4 regions of the Sporosarcina sp. SAFN-015 genome follow, and region 2 is predicted to be linked to each of the others. Evidence: riboswitches for the same ligand, from Rfam matches in the RefSeq annotation. Region 2 holds a riboswitch; each other region holds the start of a gene.
The links. A riboswitch is a leader RNA that binds a small molecule or an ion and turns the genes downstream of it on or off. The one in region 2 is predicted to bind S-adenosylmethionine.
Positions count from the first base shown of each region.

Region 1: linked by a shared signal. The riboswitch ahead of ACR65H_RS17915 (5-methyltetrahydropteroyltriglutamate--homocysteine S-methyltransferase) and the one ahead of ACR65H_RS10450 (methionine ABC transporter ATP-binding protein) in region 2 are both predicted to bind S-adenosylmethionine.
Region 3: linked by a shared signal. The riboswitch ahead of ACR65H_RS13675 (methionine biosynthesis PLP-dependent protein) and the one ahead of ACR65H_RS10450 (methionine ABC transporter ATP-binding protein) in region 2 are both predicted to bind S-adenosylmethionine.
Region 4: linked by a shared signal. The riboswitch ahead of metA (homoserine O-acetyltransferase MetA) and the one ahead of ACR65H_RS10450 (methionine ABC transporter ATP-binding protein) in region 2 are both predicted to bind S-adenosylmethionine.

Region 1 covers NZ_JBPFDR010000015.1:16,474-20,660, forward strand. The annotation lists gene ACR65H_RS17910 (DEAD/DEAH box helicase family protein) at 1-2,214, shown strand, start outside; SAM riboswitch class I at 2,301-2,401, shown strand; gene ACR65H_RS17915 (5-methyltetrahydropteroyltriglutamate--homocysteine S-methyltransferase) at 2,491-3,600, shown strand; gene ACR65H_RS17920 (right-handed parallel beta-helix repeat-containing protein) at 3,748-4,187, shown strand, end outside.
Region 2 covers NZ_JBPFDR010000005.1:56,003-60,189, forward strand. The annotation lists gene ACR65H_RS10440 (MetQ/NlpA family ABC transporter substrate-binding protein) at 1-365, opposite strand, end outside; gene ACR65H_RS10445 (methionine ABC transporter permease) at 420-1,088, opposite strand; gene ACR65H_RS10450 (methionine ABC transporter ATP-binding protein) at 1,081-2,094, opposite strand; SAM riboswitch class I at 2,190-2,294, opposite strand; gene ACR65H_RS10455 (thioredoxin family protein) at 2,351-2,659, opposite strand; gene ACR65H_RS10460 (toprim domain-containing protein) at 2,672-3,013, opposite strand; gene gcvH (glycine cleavage system protein GcvH) at 3,114-3,497, opposite strand; gene ACR65H_RS10470 (arsenate reductase family protein) at 3,578-3,937, opposite strand; gene ACR65H_RS10475 (acyl-CoA dehydrogenase FadE) at 4,012-4,187, opposite strand, start outside.
Region 3 covers NZ_JBPFDR010000007.1:186,346-190,532, forward strand. The annotation lists gene ACR65H_RS13665 (NADPH-dependent FMN reductase) at 1-12, shown strand, start outside; gene ACR65H_RS13670 (cyclase family protein) at 69-818, opposite strand; gene ACR65H_RS13675 (methionine biosynthesis PLP-dependent protein) at 844-1,980, opposite strand; SAM riboswitch class I at 2,052-2,158, opposite strand; gene ACR65H_RS13680 (DMT family transporter) at 2,299-2,634, shown strand; gene ACR65H_RS13685 (DMT family transporter) at 2,636-2,950, shown strand; gene ACR65H_RS13690 (nicotinate phosphoribosyltransferase) at 3,035-4,187, shown strand, end outside.
Region 4 covers NZ_JBPFDR010000004.1:34,931-39,117, reverse strand. The annotation lists gene ACR65H_RS08345 (glycerophosphodiester phosphodiesterase) at 1-649, opposite strand, end outside; gene ACR65H_RS08340 (AbrB/MazE/SpoVT family DNA-binding domain-containing protein) at 739-1,017, opposite strand; gene ACR65H_RS08335 (YitT family protein) at 1,213-2,070, shown strand; SAM riboswitch class I at 2,126-2,233, shown strand; gene metA (homoserine O-acetyltransferase MetA) at 2,338-3,246, shown strand; gene ACR65H_RS08325 (YetF domain-containing protein) at 3,372-4,088, shown strand.

The sequences.
Region 1 (4,187 bases), on a different contig from region 2:
ATTTTGGATGAAGCGCATCATTTACGCACGGCTTGGTGGAAGTCGATGATGACTCTCCGGAATTCTCTACAAGATATCCATGTAGTGGCCTTGACGGCTACACCGCCATTCGACGTGTCCGCTCTGGAATGGGAGCGGTATGTGGAACTATGCGGGCCAATCGATCTTGAGATAAGTGTCCCTGAACTGGTAAAGGAGAGAGAGCTCTGTCCGCACCAGGATTATGTCCACTTCTCGTCTCCTGAAGGGGAAGAGCTGAAAATGATTCTTCACTTTCGAGAAGAGGCGGATCAATTCGTCCAGGAACTTTTTGCCGATGGATATCTACAGCAACTGCTTGAAAACCATCCGTGGATGAAAGATTCCAGAGAATACATAAAAGAAATACTTGATCAGCCCGCCTATTTTTCAAGCATGTTAATTTTCCTTAAGCAGGTGGGCAGTGAACACTGCAAAGAAGCAATGTCTATTTTGGGAATGCCCGAGCACACACTGCCACCGTTTACATACGAATGGCTTGAAGAACTGTTAACGGGAATTTTGTTTTCTGATGAAAGGGTGACGGATACAGACAATTTGCGGAAGCGGATTAAATTCCAGCTATCGCAAATAGGAGCAATCGAGCGAAGAAGCGTCAAGCTGCTTTCCACGGCAAAAATGAATCGAAAGCTTACTCATAGTATCTCCAAACTAGCGGGCATTTGTGAGATTGTGAAATGGGAGAAACAGCTACTGCAAGAGAAACTGCGAATGGTCATCTTGACCGATTACATCCATCTTGAGGATTTGCCCGCTAGTTCAGTTGATGAATTGCCACTTCGACGCATTGGCGTTGTGCCCATCTTTGAGAAAATCCGGCGGGAGGCTGGCCTTCATGTGAAAGCAGGAATTCTGACAGGTTCACTTGTCATTCTGCCGAAAAGCGAACAAAGGCTTGCACAGGAAGTTTCAAAACGCCAGGGAATTGAGATTGAGTGGAAAGCGTTAGCGCATGATGCTTCGTATATCCGTGCCGATTTGACAGCCGGAAATCGGCAAAAGATGGTTGCCGTCCTGACAGAGGTGTTTACATCAGGTGACCTTCAAGTCTTAATCGGAACAGCGGCCTTGCTCGGGGAGGGATGGGATGCGCCGTGTATCAACTCACTGATCATCGCTTCCTATGTCGGCTCGTTCATGCAATCAAATCAGATGCGTGGAAGAGCCATCCGGGTGGATAGGAATAATCCCAGCAAGACCTCATCCATCTGGCATCTCGTATGTGTGGATCGTGACGTGGCAGACCCGGGGCATGATTATGCATTACTGACCCGCCGTTTCCGATCACTTGTTGGGGTGAGTGAGAAAGAGGACCTGATTGAGACAGGGCTGTCGAGGCTGAATCTTGAAGAATCACCCTATACGCCACGAATAATCAAGATGCTGAACGAACGGACTTACGAGAGAGCATCGGAACGAGATCGTTTATTTGAAAGATGGCAGCGCGCCATTGACAAGGGACGGAAAATGGAGGAGGAACTTAGTACTGAAAGACGTTCGTTGCCCCGGCCTTTTTATTTGCCTCATTCATTGAAAGCCTTGTCCTACATAGCCGGTTTCACACTTGTAGGGGAGATGTTTGATGCGGTTCGATTTTTTATGAATTTTCGGGACGTTCCGGTTGGGGGCGGGTTATGGCTAGGGTTGATTGTAGGGATGGCATTCGGTCTTCCATCTGTTCTCAAGGTTGTGAGATTATACATGAAGCATCCTTCTGTCGAATCCAGCATGGCGGAAATCGGAAAGGCGATCTACTTGTCACTCCATCATGCCAAAGCCGTGCACACGCCTTACACGGAAGGTATGATCCATGTGACCGAGGACCGAATGGGTGCCTATACATGCTGGCTTACGGAAGGGACGACACATGAGAAGAACGTGTTTATGGGCGCCTTGCAAGAGTTCATTGCACCGATTGAGAATCCTAGATATCTCATCATCCGCCGTACAGGCAGCTTGCTGAAACGAAAAGACGTCCATGCCATTCCTTATGAAATTGCTAGGAAAAAAGAATATGCCCAATTTCTCCATGCAGAATGTGAAAAGCGCATAGGGGATTGCGAACTTATTTATACACGAACGATCGAGGGAAGAAAAAACCTGCTGCGGGCGCGAATGAATGCCTTGTCCGCAGCATTTGTAAAAAAAGCGGACCGGATCAGCGGATGGCGATAAGAAATATATAAAACTAAAAAATATCTAAATATACTTGACATTCAATCCACTCACATATAAAGTGGTGAATAACTTAATAAGCGACTTTCTTATCCAGAGAGGTGAAGGGACTGGCCCTATGAAGCCTCAGCAACAGACTTGTAAAGAACTGTGCTAATTCCAGTAGCGAAAAGCTTGGAGATAAGAAGAGTGGACGCCGACTATTGCTGAACTCTTCTTATATATGAGAAGGGTTTTTTCCTTATTAAGAAAAAATAAGAAATGGGGAATTTAGCAATGACAAAAACAGTTACGAAAGCAGCACCATTTAGGGCGGATCACGTAGGGAGTTTATTAAGACCGGAAAACCTGCATGAAGCAAGAAGATTATTTGCAGAGAGAGAAATTACAGCTGAGCAGCTTCGCAACGTAGAAACAGCGGAAATAACTAGAATCGTTGATAAACAGATTGAAGCTGGGTTAGAACTTGTGACGGACGGAGAGTTCAGGCGTCGTTTTTGGCATACGGATTTCCTTGAGCATTTAAACGGAATTGAAGGATATGTACCGGAACAAGGCTATATTTTTAGCGGCGATGAAGAAACGGAGCGCTATAATATTCGTAACATCGGTAAAATTTCATTTAATCCTGACCATCCGCATATTAAAGATTTCATAGAGTTTAATGGAATTGTTAACGGACGTGCAGTTGCCAAACAAACAATTCCAAGTCCAAATCAATTGTTTAATATCGGAATAAGAGATGAAAATATATACCCGGATATTGAAGACTATGCAAAAGATATTATCCAGACATATCGTGATGCAATAAAAGCTTTCTATGAGGCAGGCGTCCGCTATTTACAATTGGATGATGTGTATATTGCCGGCCTTTCTTCACCGGATATTCCATTTAATGACGGCAAATATTCAAGAGAATATTTAATTGACTTAGCGCTTCGTGTGGTCAATGGAGTGTTGGATGGGAAACCTGAAGACCTGTTTGTGACAACTCATTTATGCCGAGGAAATTACCGATCCAACTGGGCTTTTGAAGGCAGTTACGATATAATTGCTGAAAGATTTTTGGCAAAAGAAAAAGTGGGTGGATTCTTCTTGGAATATGACGATTATCGCTCAGGCGGCTTTGAGCCACTTCAATATATTAACAATGGCGGGGCAAAGGTCGTTTTGGGTGTAATTACATCTAAGAGTGGGGAACTTGAAGATAAAGAGTTGGTTAAATCGCGGATTGAAGAAGCGACGAAATTTGTACCACTTGAACAAATTTGCTTAAGCCCACAATGCGGATTCGCTTCAACGCATCATGGAAATAAGTTGACAGAGGAAGAGCAGTGGGAGAAGTTGAAGTTTATTGTAGAATTGTCAAAAGAGATTTGGGGTTAATGAAAGGACACTAGATAGATAAGCGGAGGACCGTTTGAGGAACACTCTTACGGCACCTCCGCTTTTTTACTGGTCTCGGCGACTTCTATATCATACATTAGCTTGAATATACTTATACGTCAGATTGATTCTAAGAGGGAGGATTAAATGAAGAAAATTATTATTGTCCTCTTGGTCGTAGCTGCTATTATGGCGGTTTTTGTCTTAACTGACAGTACACCCGAAACGGACAATGCACTATACGTCTCCGTAAAAGGAAATGATCAAAATGATGGGACAAAGTCAAAGCCGTTTCGAACACTTGAAAAGGCAGCATTAGAAGCTGAAGCCGGAACGACTGTTTATATCCGAAAAGGAACATACCATGAAAAACTTATCGTTCAACATAGTGGAATAAAATTAAAACCAGTTATTTTTAGAGCCTACAAAAAAGAAGAAGTTGTTCTAAGTGGAACGAATGCAAAGGGTGGTCAAGCAGGCATCTCCTCCTTAGTTACGATAAACGATAAAAACTATGTGACGATTCATGGATTAACGTTACAGGATATAAAAACTGATGTAGCAGATGAAACGGTAGTAGGGATTTA
Region 2 (4,187 bases):
GGTTCGATGTGGATTCCTCCCGCGTTGACAAAGTCATAGCCGAAATCAGCAATTTGACTTTCCAAGTAAGGGATCGTTTGGAAATAGTTCGCATCCAATAGTCCTGATTCCAAGTCTTTATTCGGCAAAATATAATCTTGGTATGTTTCGATTTCCAAGTCAAAGCCTTTTTCCTTCAACAACGGCTTCACTTTTTCCAAAATGACGGCATGCGGCGTGTTGGAAGCGCCGACGACGATTTTAGTCTTCTCTTCCTTCCCACCTGCACTGTTGCTGTTTGCGCCTTCTTCTTTATCTTTCGTTCCGCATGCTGCTAATGCGAGCACAAGAACCGTTAATAATAATGCGGTTAAAATCTTTTTCATCATGTTCTCTCCATTCTTAGTTGGTTTATATAATTAACAGGTACTTCCTGTAAATTATCGTTTGTCCAATTTCCTCACTGCAAAATCGCCGATAATTTGAATCGCAAATACAATAATCAGAATAATAATAGTTGCAACAACCATCACGTCAGAGCGGCTTCGCTGGAATCCTTCATAATACGCGAGGTTCCCGAGTCCGCCTGCTCCTATGACTCCAGCCATTGCTGTATATCCGACAAGCGCAATCGCCGTTACCGTAATTCCCGAAATAAGAGCGGGCATTGATTCGGGCAGCAACACTTTAAAGATGATCGTACTTGTTTTTGCACCCATCGATCTTGCTGCCTCGACTACACCTTTATCAATTTCACGCAATCCGATCATGACCATTCGCGCATAAAATGGTGCAGCCCCGATGACAAGCGCAGGTATTGCAGCTTCTGGACCGCGTATTGATCCGACCAACAATGTCGTAAACGGGATAAGCAAAATAATCAAAATGATAAATGGAATAGAACGAAAAATATTAACAAATGCTCCCGTCACGCCATACACCAATCTATTTTTCCATAATTGCCCCGGACTTGATAAGAATAGAAGAACGCCAAGTGCTAGTCCGAAAACAAATGTATATAAAGTAGAAAGCCCAGTCATATATAACGTTTCAAGAGTTGCTTCCCACATTTTTTCCCAATCTACATTTGGAAATAACTCTTCAATCATTGCCGATCACCTCTGTCTGTACACCTAGCTCATGGAGATAGGCAATCGCCTGATCAACATCATCTTCATTGCCAAGAAGCTGTAATATAAGCGAGCCATAAGCGCCGCCTTTTGTATGGGATATGTTCCCTTGGACGATATTTACATCAATGTCGTATTTTCGAATCAAACTTGCCAACACAGGATGCTCAGTCTTCTCTCCGACAAATGCGAGTTTGATGAGCGTTCCTCCTGGTATATGCGCAAGAACCTGTTCAGTTCCCGCAGGTTCCGTCACTTGGGAAACAAAGCGCTTTGTAATCGGTGCTTGCGGTGATTGGAATACTTCAAGTACGGGACCGATTTCCACCACTTTTCCTGCTTCCATGACCGCCACGCGATGACAGATTTTCCGGATGACATGCATTTCATGTGTGATCAAAACAATTGTTAGCCCAAGCCGTTCATTAATACTTGTTAGAAGATCAAGGATAGCATCTGTCGTTTCCGGGTCTAACGCAGAAGTCGCTTCATCACAAAGCAGCACTTCTGGATCGTTCGCCAACGCCCTTGCGATACCGACACGTTGCTTTTGACCGCCGGACAGTTCCGATGGATAAGCATTTTCTCTGCCGCTCAGACCGACAAGCTCGATCAGTTCTGCCACTTTTCGTTCCCGATCCGCTTTCTTCACTCCGGCGATTTCAAGCGGAAAAGCTATATTCTGTTTAACAGTCCGGGACCAGAGCAAGTTGAAATGTTGAAAGATCATGCTGATTTTTTGTCTTGCTTCCCGAAGCTCTTTACCTGTGAATGCCGATATTTCACGATTTCCAATTTTGATTGTTCCCGTTGTTGGTGTCTCAAGACCATTCAATAAGCGGATCAATGTACTTTTCCCAGCACCACTATAACCGATGATGCCGAAGATCTCTCCCTCATCAATCGTCAAGGAGACGTCATCTACCGCCAAGATTTGATCGTTCGTTGCACCAAAACTTTTCTTAACGTCTTTTAATTGAATCATCATTATCACCTCTACTACTATCTTGTCCAAAATAAAAACCTTTCTGCAGACAAGCAGAAAGGCTACAACGTTTTATAAATAAACGTCCATCCGATCTCTCATCTCTCAAAGCAAACGCTTTGTGTGACTTGGCACCATTTCACTTTCGTGACGGTTGCCGGGCTTCATAGGGCACTTCCCTCCACCTCTCTTTATAAGAGCGACATATTCAGTTAAAGTTAATAGATATACTTATATCATGTCTGTCGGCAGAATGTCAACCTATCTTTTCGAGAAGATGCGGAATGGAATGGAACGCATAGATTTTATGTACTAATTGTCCATCCTTCTGAATTAGTAAACAAGGGACACTTTCAATTTCATAATCGACAGCGAGTTTTTCTACATAATTCATGTCCGCTTTCCCAATGGGCAAGTCAGGTTTCATGGCGGCAATGACTTCAATCATCTTGGAAGCAATTGCACATGTTCCGCACATTGGTGTATATAAATAAAAAATCGATTTTGGAAAATCGACTTTGCTCTTTTCCCATTGTTCACGTGTCCAGTTTTCAATATTGGCCACTATTTATCACCTTCAAAGTAAGAATTCGGAATGCACTTCAAAATTCGCGGCTAGTAGGACGGCTGCAAGCACACGGTATGGAGTCGTTTCAACTTCGCGGTAAGTCCGTTCCGTATAAAGGTGTATCGCTTCAGGAAAATACCTTTTGAATAAAGCTCGGATCTTATCCCCTGACTCATCAGCGTCTAGAAAAACAAACATTTCAAACTCTTCATAAGGCGTTAGCATCTCTTCGATCCGATACGGACTGACTGTCCCGTTCGTGCAAATGATTTCAACCGGTTCTGCAAGCACCTTTTGCAATCTTTTCCGGTCCGATCCACCTTCAACGATCAAGACTTTTTGACTGTCCATCTGCCCGCCTCCTTAAAGGATACCCATATGCACAGAATTAATTGTTTGGTTTCCATTGAAAAAAGCGCCGGAGTCATAGATCCAGGCGCTACTTTTACGATTACTCGCCGACAGTCATTTTTTCGTAGTCTTCAGCTGACATAAGTGCATCAAGCTCAGATTCATCCGAAGCTTCTACAACAACCATCCAAGCACCTTCATATGGAGATTCATTCACCAATTCAGGGCTGTCTTCCAATTCTTCGTTTACTTCAACTACTTTACCGCTGATAGGAGCGTATAGTTCGGATACTGTTTTCACCGATTCAACACTACCGAACGGCTCGTCCGCTTTCAACTCATCTCCAACTTGTGGCAATTCAACGAATACGATATCGCCAAGTTCGGATTGTGCAAAATGTGTAATACCGATACGATACTTTCCGCTTTCATCTTTTACCCACTCGTGTTCTTCTGAATAACGCAAGTCTTTAGGTGTGCTCATCCCATAACCCTCCATAAGTAAACATTTATTGATTCACATTCAATTTTGACATATTCCGAAGCTAAAGACAAGAAGGTATATTATGCTCCCCATACTTCTTGGTACTCATCTTCCTTAAAGCCGACAGTCACTTTTGAGCCGTCTGTTACAATCGGTCTTTTCATGAGCATGCCATCTGTAGCGAGCAAGCTCATTTTTTCATCATCCGTCATTTCTGGGAGCTTGTCCTTCAAGTTCAAATCACGGTATTTCATTCCGCTCACGTTGAAGAACTTCTTAATATCAAGACCTGAATTCGCGATCATTTCCTTCAGTTGCTCTTTTGTCGGCGGGTTTTCAGCGATGTTGATGTCCTCGAATTCAAGCCCGGCGTTTTCCAACCATTTTTTCGCTTTCCTGCAAGTCCCGCATTTCGGATATCCGTAATAAGTCATAGCCATTTCGCAACACCTCCATTTTTCTCAAGTATAACAGAGAAACCGCCCAGGTATAAAATAACCTGGGCGGTGTACGATCAAACGATGTATTTTTCAGCATCGATCAATTTGACGGATGCTTCACGTTTTTTCGCGATAATATTATACGGATTCGAACGTGTCAACTTGCGGAGTGCAGAAAGCATCATCCGTTGGTTATCGCCTTCAACGGATGCAAGAAGGGTCTCCTTCGCATCCTTTTCAATTGCTTCGA
Region 3 (4,187 bases), on a different contig from region 2:
GAAGCAAAATAATATGAAAAGAAAGGCCGTCTCGTACTAAGAGGCGGCCTTTTCTTTTGCTCCCCTGGTCAAGGAAGGATAGCGAATGATCTGACGGGGAAGCCGGATGCTTTTTCTGGTTTTGCGACGATGTTGAAAATGATGGCTCCTGTAGCAGGCAGCTTATCTAAATTGGTCATCAATTCAATCTGATATGTGTCTTGGTCAAGGACATAATATTCGCCCTCCAATTTTCCTTTCTTGCGGAAGTCCGCAGCAGAGTCGGTATCGTATGTTTCGTGGCCGACCGCTTTTACGCTGCGCTCTTCGAAAAGGAATTTCAATGCGTCCAATCCCCAGCCGGGAATTCGGTTGTTGCCATCTTCGTCCTTATTGTTAAACGCCTTGTGATCAGGCCAACGTTTACTCCAATCTGTGCGCAATGCTACGAATGTGCCTTCACCGATTTTTCCGTGAACCGCTTCAAAGTCTAAGATGTCCTGGATTCCAAATGTGAAATCATTGTCAGCTTCGGCTTCCTTCGATTTATCGATGACGACTAGCGGCAGGACCAGCTCATGCAACTCCAACTGGTCCAAATACCGTGTGTCGCGGACGAAGTGAATAGGGGCGTCGATATGAGTTCCATACTGCCCTGGGAATGAAAACTTTTGTGCAAAGAAGCCATCATCATGGGTGAAAAGCGTTTCGAATTTGGCGTCGTCAAACATGAAGAAGTGGGGTGAATCCGGACCGAATGTATGGGTCAAATCCACCCACTCTTTGCTTTTCAATAATTGAAGTGCTGCTTGAATTTCATTCACTGTTTCAACTGACATTAGAATCACTCTCTTTCCCCTATTGTTATTTTTGCCCGACAGCCGTCGTTTCAGCAGCGATGGCAATGGCTTGCTTAAGATCGGCAATTAAATCCTCTGCCTCTTCCAATCCTACCGAGAAGCGCAATAGTCGTTTATCGACGCCGCGTTTTTCACGCTCTTCCTCAGGAATATCCGCATGAGTTTGCGTCGTTGGATACGTGATCAAGCTCTCGACTCCTCCGAGACTTTCGGCAAATGTGATCAAGCGTAGGTTTTGCAAGAACGGATCGACCCAATCACTCTTGCACAGCCTGAATGAAATCATCCCGCCTTTACCTGCATAGAGCACATCATCGATAAGCGGTTCGTTTTCCAAATAGGAGACAAGCTCTTTCGCATTCGCATCATGTTGTTTCATTCGTACATGCAAAGTTTTCAAACCGCGGATGACAAGCCATGAATCGAACGGAGAAAGCGTTGCGCCAATCGCATTGTGGTTGTCGCCTAAACGTTTGCACAACTCTTCTCCTTTGGCGACGACGAGTCCGGCAAGCACGTCATTATGGCCTCCAATATATTTCGTTGCACTATGGATGACGATATCCGCACCGAGCTCGATTGGACGTTGGTAATATGGCGTCAAAAACGTATTGTCGACGATGACTAGCAAGCCGTGCTTTCTTGCAAGCTCTACATATTGTTCGATATCGATTTCAAGCATGAGCGGGTTTGTCGGTGTTTCGATGAAAATCGCTTTCGTGTTTTCAGTGATTAGCTTTTCCGTTTCCTTGACGTTTTCAAAAGATGAATAAGAGGTCCGGATGTTGTACAAGTCCGAGTATTGGTCGAATAAACGGAATGTGCCCCCATATAGGTCGTCGGGAGCAATTAGCTCATCTCCGGATTTGAATAGGGACATGACGAGCTGGATCGCCGCCATGCCCGAGCTGCATGCATATCCACGGTCACCGTTTTCAAGATTGGCGATGCCTTCTTCGAGAATCGTCCGAGTCGGATTTTTTGTGCGTGTATAGTCGTAGCCGGTAGAAAGCCCCAATCCGTCATGCTTGTACGCTGTCGAAAAATGAAGTGGAGGATTGACCGCTCCAGTTCTCGGGTCGCTCTGATTTCCTAGTTGTACCAATCTCGTGTTGATGCTCTGCTTTGTCAAGTTGTCCATCTCCTTTGTCTATTAAAAAAAGAGGCCTCTCTAAATAAGAAGAGGGCCTCCAACGATAGTTGAAATCAATCTTCTTATCTTCAAGACGTTCTACGCCTTTTGGAATTAGCACCATACCAAAATCGGGCTGGTTGCTGAGACTTCATCGGGCCAATCCCTCCGTCTCTCGTGATAAGAATCAAAATATAGTATTGTTAGAAAAAAGATTTATCTAAAGTTATCATGCTTCCCAAAAGATTGCAAGAAGTTTCGGAAATGAATGTCCATTGACGTTTGCTATAATGATGGGTGGTGGATAAATGAGAAGGAGGATTTCCAATGGCGTGGCTTTATGTTTTATTGGCAGCAATCGTTGAAATCTTTTGGGTGATTGGACTTCGTTATTCCGATAATGCACTCGAATGGGCGGGAACCGTCGTTGCCATCATCATTAGTTTTTATGCAATTATTAAAGCGTGCGAGAAGCTGCCGTCTGGGACGGTGTATGCGGTGTTTACCGGTTCCGGAGCGGCGGCAATTGTTCTTATAGACTTTCTGTTTTTCCATGCGGAGTTCTCTATTACAAAGTTAATTTTTATTGCGATTATTATCATAGGTGTGATCGGGATCAAAATGACAACGGTCGAATCTGAAGAGTCGGAAGGGGGCGATTGAAATGGCATGGGTATATTTGGTCCTAGCAAGTTTCGGGGAAATCTTTGGCGTCATGGCCATCAATCTGTATTTGCAGAAAAGATCGTTGCCCCGCCTGCTGCTCATTGTCGGAACATTTTCGGTCGGATTTTGGTTTTTGTCACTCGCGATGCGCGATATTCCGATGGGAACGGCCTATGCGATTTGGACCGGACTCGGTGCGGCAGGTGCTGTGTTGATGGGCATTTTGTTTTTCAAGGAAGCGGCCGGATGGAAACGGATTTTATTCCTTTGTTTGATCATCGGAGGAGCGGTCGGGTTGAAAGTATTTGGATGAAACGCGTATGTTAATTTCAATTGAATTAAGGGTAAATAGTGTATACTGTACCTATCAGAAGAATTCGGAAGAAGGAGATTTGGCATGAGTTCGAAATACGCAGATGACAGTTTGGCATTACATACAGATCTTTATCAAATTAACATGATGGAATCGTATTGGGCGGATGGCATCCATGAACGGAAAGCGGTTTTTGAGCTATACTTTAGAAATTTACCGTTTGGAAATGGTTATGCAATCTTTGCAGGGCTTGAACGGATCCTTGATTTTTTGAAGGGATTCCATTTTAGTGAAAGCGATTTGACCTATTTAAGGGAAGAGCTTGGCTACCAGGATGATTTTCTTGATTATTTGAAAGAAATGCGTTTCACTGGCGATGTTTATTCGATGAAGGAAGGGGAACTTGTATTTGCAAACGAACCGATTCTTCGCGTGGAATCGACATTGGCGGAAGCTCAGCTGATCGAAACTGCGTTACTCAATATCGTTAATTTCCAAACACTCATCGCAACGAAGGCTAGTCGTATTAAGCAAGTCGTCAAAGATGAAGTTGTCATGGAGTTCGGGAGCAGGCGCGCCCATGAAATGGATGCAGCGGTTTGGGGAGCACGAGCAGCTGTCATCGGAGGAGTGGAGGCGACAAGCAATGTCCGTGCAGGAAAACGTTTTGGGATTCCGGTTGCTGGCACACATGCCCACTCTTTAGTACAAGCGTACCGGAGTGAATATGAAGCATTCCATTCGTACGCGAGACGTCATAAGGACTGCGTATTCCTCGTCGATACGTATAATACTTTGAAAATCGGCATCCCGACAGCAATTCAAGTCGCGAAAGAGCTCGGTGATAAGATCAATTTCGTCGGTATCCGACTCGATAGCGGGGATATCGCTTTCCTCTCGAAAGAAGCTAGGCGCATGCTCGATGCTGCTGGTTTCGAAGATGCGAAAATTGTTGTGTCGAACGATTTGGACGAGTACACGATCTTGAACTTGAAAGCGCAAGGAGCGAAAGTAGATGTTTGGGGCATCGGCACAAAGCTGATCACGGCTTATGACCAACCTGCTCTTGGGGCGGTCTATAAAATTGTCTCCATCGAGAATGATAATGGTGAAATGGAAGATACAATCAAGATTTCATCCAATGTCGAGAAAGTGACAACGCCTGGTCAGAAAAAGCTTTATCGCATTATTGATCGTGAGAATGGCAAAGCGGAAGGCGATTACATTACGATGCACG
Region 4 (4,187 bases), on a different contig from region 2:
GTATTGTTGCGTATGATTCGTCGTTCACTGTGAAAGTTCTGACGGGCATGCCGCTTTTTATAACTTCAGTGATGGAAGGGCGGATTGCGGCAGGGAATAGGATGTGAAGCGCATCCGCAGGTATTTTGTGTAAATAGTCCAACGGGTGGACGAGTACTTCCATGAATAATGCTGCTGTCTCGATTTGAGGATTGATTCGCTTGACGAGCTGGATGGCAGTGTGGTCAAAAGATGAAATGATAACGCGGGATTCCAGTTGCCTTTCCTCAATTAATTCAAGCACTTTTTGAACCATTCCTTCATAAGGAAAAATATCCGATTTCAACTCGATATTTAGTTTATGATCTGTCGAATCGAATATATCGAGAACTTCCTTCAATGTTGGGATTGTTTCACCGTGGAATTCGGGTGCAAACCAGCTGCCGAAGTCATATGATTTCAATTCTGCCAAGGACATATCTTTCACATAGCTTGTTCCATTTGAAGTACGGTCAATTGTTTCATCATGGATGACGACGAGTTCACCATCCGCTGCCATATGTACATCGAATTCAACGCCAAAAACAGGGAGACGTGCAGCTTCCTTGAATGCGGCAATCGTATTTTCCGGATAGTTTCCGGATGCGCCTCTATGTGCAATAATCTTCATTTAGCTTCCTCCGTTTTCATAGATCGGATCATTTTTCCCGCAGCAAAAGGGCCACGGTACTTTACCGTTGCCCTCTCATTTGGAACTAGTCAATCCCAAGTTTTATTTGCTTCGATTTCTTTTTTCAATATTTCCGCTCCTTTAGGACTTATATACATGCCATTTGAAAGTTTTGTATTTTCGGGGGTGATTTCTCCGGTTACGATGCATGCCGCATCCACCACATATTTTCGAAGAATGATCATATCATCGTCAACAAAGATTTCCATTGGTGCTCCTTTTTCGAGCTTCAATGTATTTCTTAATTCTTTTGGAATCACGATTCGGCCAAGATGGTCGACTTTCCTGACAATACCTAAACTTCGCATAGTATCCTCCCTGACTTATGTTTTTTTTTTACTATTGTCTACAATTATACCAGTTAATTAGAAAAATACAAAAAAATGAATATACTTTCATTTAGTCTCCTATTCTCTCTATTCCTTTTATCTATGCTTTAAAACGTTTCTGAACAACGTTTTTTCTGATAGAATAGTTAAGTCTTTTAAGAAAGGAGAACAATTATGTCATTATTTCATAGGAAGTCGGTAGTTTTCGACTATGTTCAAATCATTATCGGAGCGACATTGGTCGGTCTTTCATTCAATATATTTTTATTGCCATCGCGCATAGCGGCGGGCGGCATTTCTGGTGTCAGTACGATCCTCTATGAATTATTCGGCTATAATCCTGCGTACGTTCAATGGCTTATTAATATTCCACTTATCGTGTTGGGACTATTGCTTGCAGGGAAGGAATTCAGTACAAAGACAATCGTAGGTACTTTTTTTGTTCCATTCGTCATCTATTTGACGCATGGTCTCCATTTACACGTTGATAACCCGCTTCTTAGTTCCATCTATGGGGGCATAATGCTCGGGATTGGACTTGGGATTGTGTATAGAGGGAATGGTTCCACAGGCGGCACAGCTTTGATAGCCCAACTCCTAAAAAAGTATACCGGTATTTCAAGCGGCTTTTCCCAATTGATCGTGGATGGAATTGTCGTTGTCACTTCAGCTTTTGTTTTCAATTTTGAACTTGCTTTATACGCCCTTATGTCGATTTACGTAACGAGCAAGGTAATAGACTTCGTACAGTTGCAAACTTCACCGATAAAACTTGTTCTCATCATTACGGAAAATGAAGAGAAAATCCAGTCGGTCATTCAAAATGAAATTGACCGGGGGTTGACGAAAGTGAAATCGACGGGAGGATATTCGAATAACGAGAAGACAATGATCTTCTGCGTCGTGGAACAGTCAGAAGCTGTCTATTTAAAAAAATTGCTTCAAACCGCTGAACCGTCATCATTTGTCATTTTCCTTAACGCTTCAGAAATATTAGGACTTGGTTTTTCAAAAGCGAAAATTCATCGATGATAAAAAATCAGTATACAATTCAAATAATGATGATATAATAGTTTCAATTGAATATTTCTTATCAAGAGAAGCTGAGGGATTTGGCCCGATGAAGCTTCAGCAACCTCTGCGTCTGCAGGAAGGTGCTACCTCCAACAAGATGTTACATCTTGAGAGATAAGAACGGAGAAGTTTTAAACGAATCCTCGTTCCTATCTAATGGAACGGGGTTTTTTAACGTCTAGGCTTCGGGCGCAATGCGCTTTTGAATAATAAGGGGGAGACGAAATGCCAATCAATATACCTGAACAATTGCCGGCACGTGAGCTGTTGAAAGAAGAGAGGATCTTCGTAATGGATGAAGGGCGGGCGACGACACAGGATATCCGTCCGTTAAATATTCTTATCTTGAACTTAATGCCGGAAAAAGAAAAAACAGAGCTTCAGTTGCTTCGACTGCTAGGCAATACGCCGCTGCAAGTGAATGTTACGTTTTTGAATACCGCTACGTATGAATCAAAAAATGTGAGCAAAAATCATTTGGATTCTTTTTATACGACATTCGAGCACGTCAAAAACAGACGTTATGACGGGCTAATTATTACAGGCGCGCCGATTGAGCATTTACCGTTCGAGGATGTCGTCTACTGGGATGAATTGAAACAGATTATGGATTGGTCCAAAACCAATGTCACTTCGACACTACATATTTGCTGGGGCGCTCAAGCTGCCCTTTATCACCATTATGGCATCAATAAATTTGAACTGCCGAAAAAACTATCGGGCATATATAGTCATCAACTGACCGATCCGACTGTTGAATTGACACGTGGCTTCAACGATGTTTTCACTGCTCCACATTCGCGGTATACGTCAGTGTCAATCGAGGAGATCGAGCAAGAGCAGGATCTTCAACTATTGGCGGTTTCAGAAGAAGCTGGCGCATTCATCATCCTATCAAAGGATTCCAGACAGATTATGATTACGGGTCATTTAGAATATGATGCATGCACACTTGGCGAAGAGTATGCGCGAGATTTGAAAAAAGGGATCGATATTGAAATCCCTGAAAACTATTTCCCGAATGACGACCCCAAAAAACAACCGTTAAATACATGGCGTTCCCATACACATCTTCTTTTCTCGAACTGGTTGAATTATTATGTGTACCAAGCGACACCGTTCGAATGGGAATAAAAATAAAATAGACTAACGCGAAGCACGAGTTTTGAATTTCGTGCTTCGTTTTTGTGTTTTATACATTTTTCGTCCGTATATTGTCCAAGTACTTTCACACACTAATTGTAGTGGAGGTGTGTACGATGATTTCGGAAGCTCTTGAAAGCATGCATTTTTGGGAAATGGTATCTCGAACTACATTTGCTTTTATAACACTTATGATTCTTGCCAGATTGATGGGGAAAAAACAGATTTCACAGCTTACATTTTTTCATTACGTCACTGGAATTACAATCGGCTCAATTGCGGCTGATATAGCTGCGCAATCGGAAACCCCTTTTCTGAATGGTGCGGTTGGTTTGATTTGGTGGGCATTGTTGACTGTTTTCGTGAACTATTTAACAATGAAATCGAAAAAAGCAAGGAAGCTTTTCGATGATTCACCAACTATCGTAATACACAGAGGAAAAATAAGTGAACAGGGGATGAAGAAAGCTCGCCTCACATTGAATGATCTTAATATGATGCTCCGCGAGCAAAGTATATTTACGGTCACGGACGTGAACTATGCTATTCTCGAAACGAATGGGCAATTAAGTGTCATGAAAAAAGCAAGCCAGGAAGCAGCTACCCGCAAAGATGTAAAAGCACCTGGCCAAGAGCCAAAGTATATACCAACAGAAATCATTTCAGACGGGAATTTGATCAAAGAAAATTTGACCGAGCTGAACTTAACAGAAGAATGGGTATATGAGCAACTAAAGAAAAATGGGATTGGTAAAGTGGAACAAGTATATTACGCTGAAATCACTGGCGACGGAAGCCTCCATATCGACATGCGTACAGAAGATAAAAAGTAAGTTACGATGCTAAAAAGGGGGCCGAATTTTACCGCCCCCAAATATTTAAGTAGACATTACGACAACTAATGCTACTTTTATGTTATAATGACTGACAGT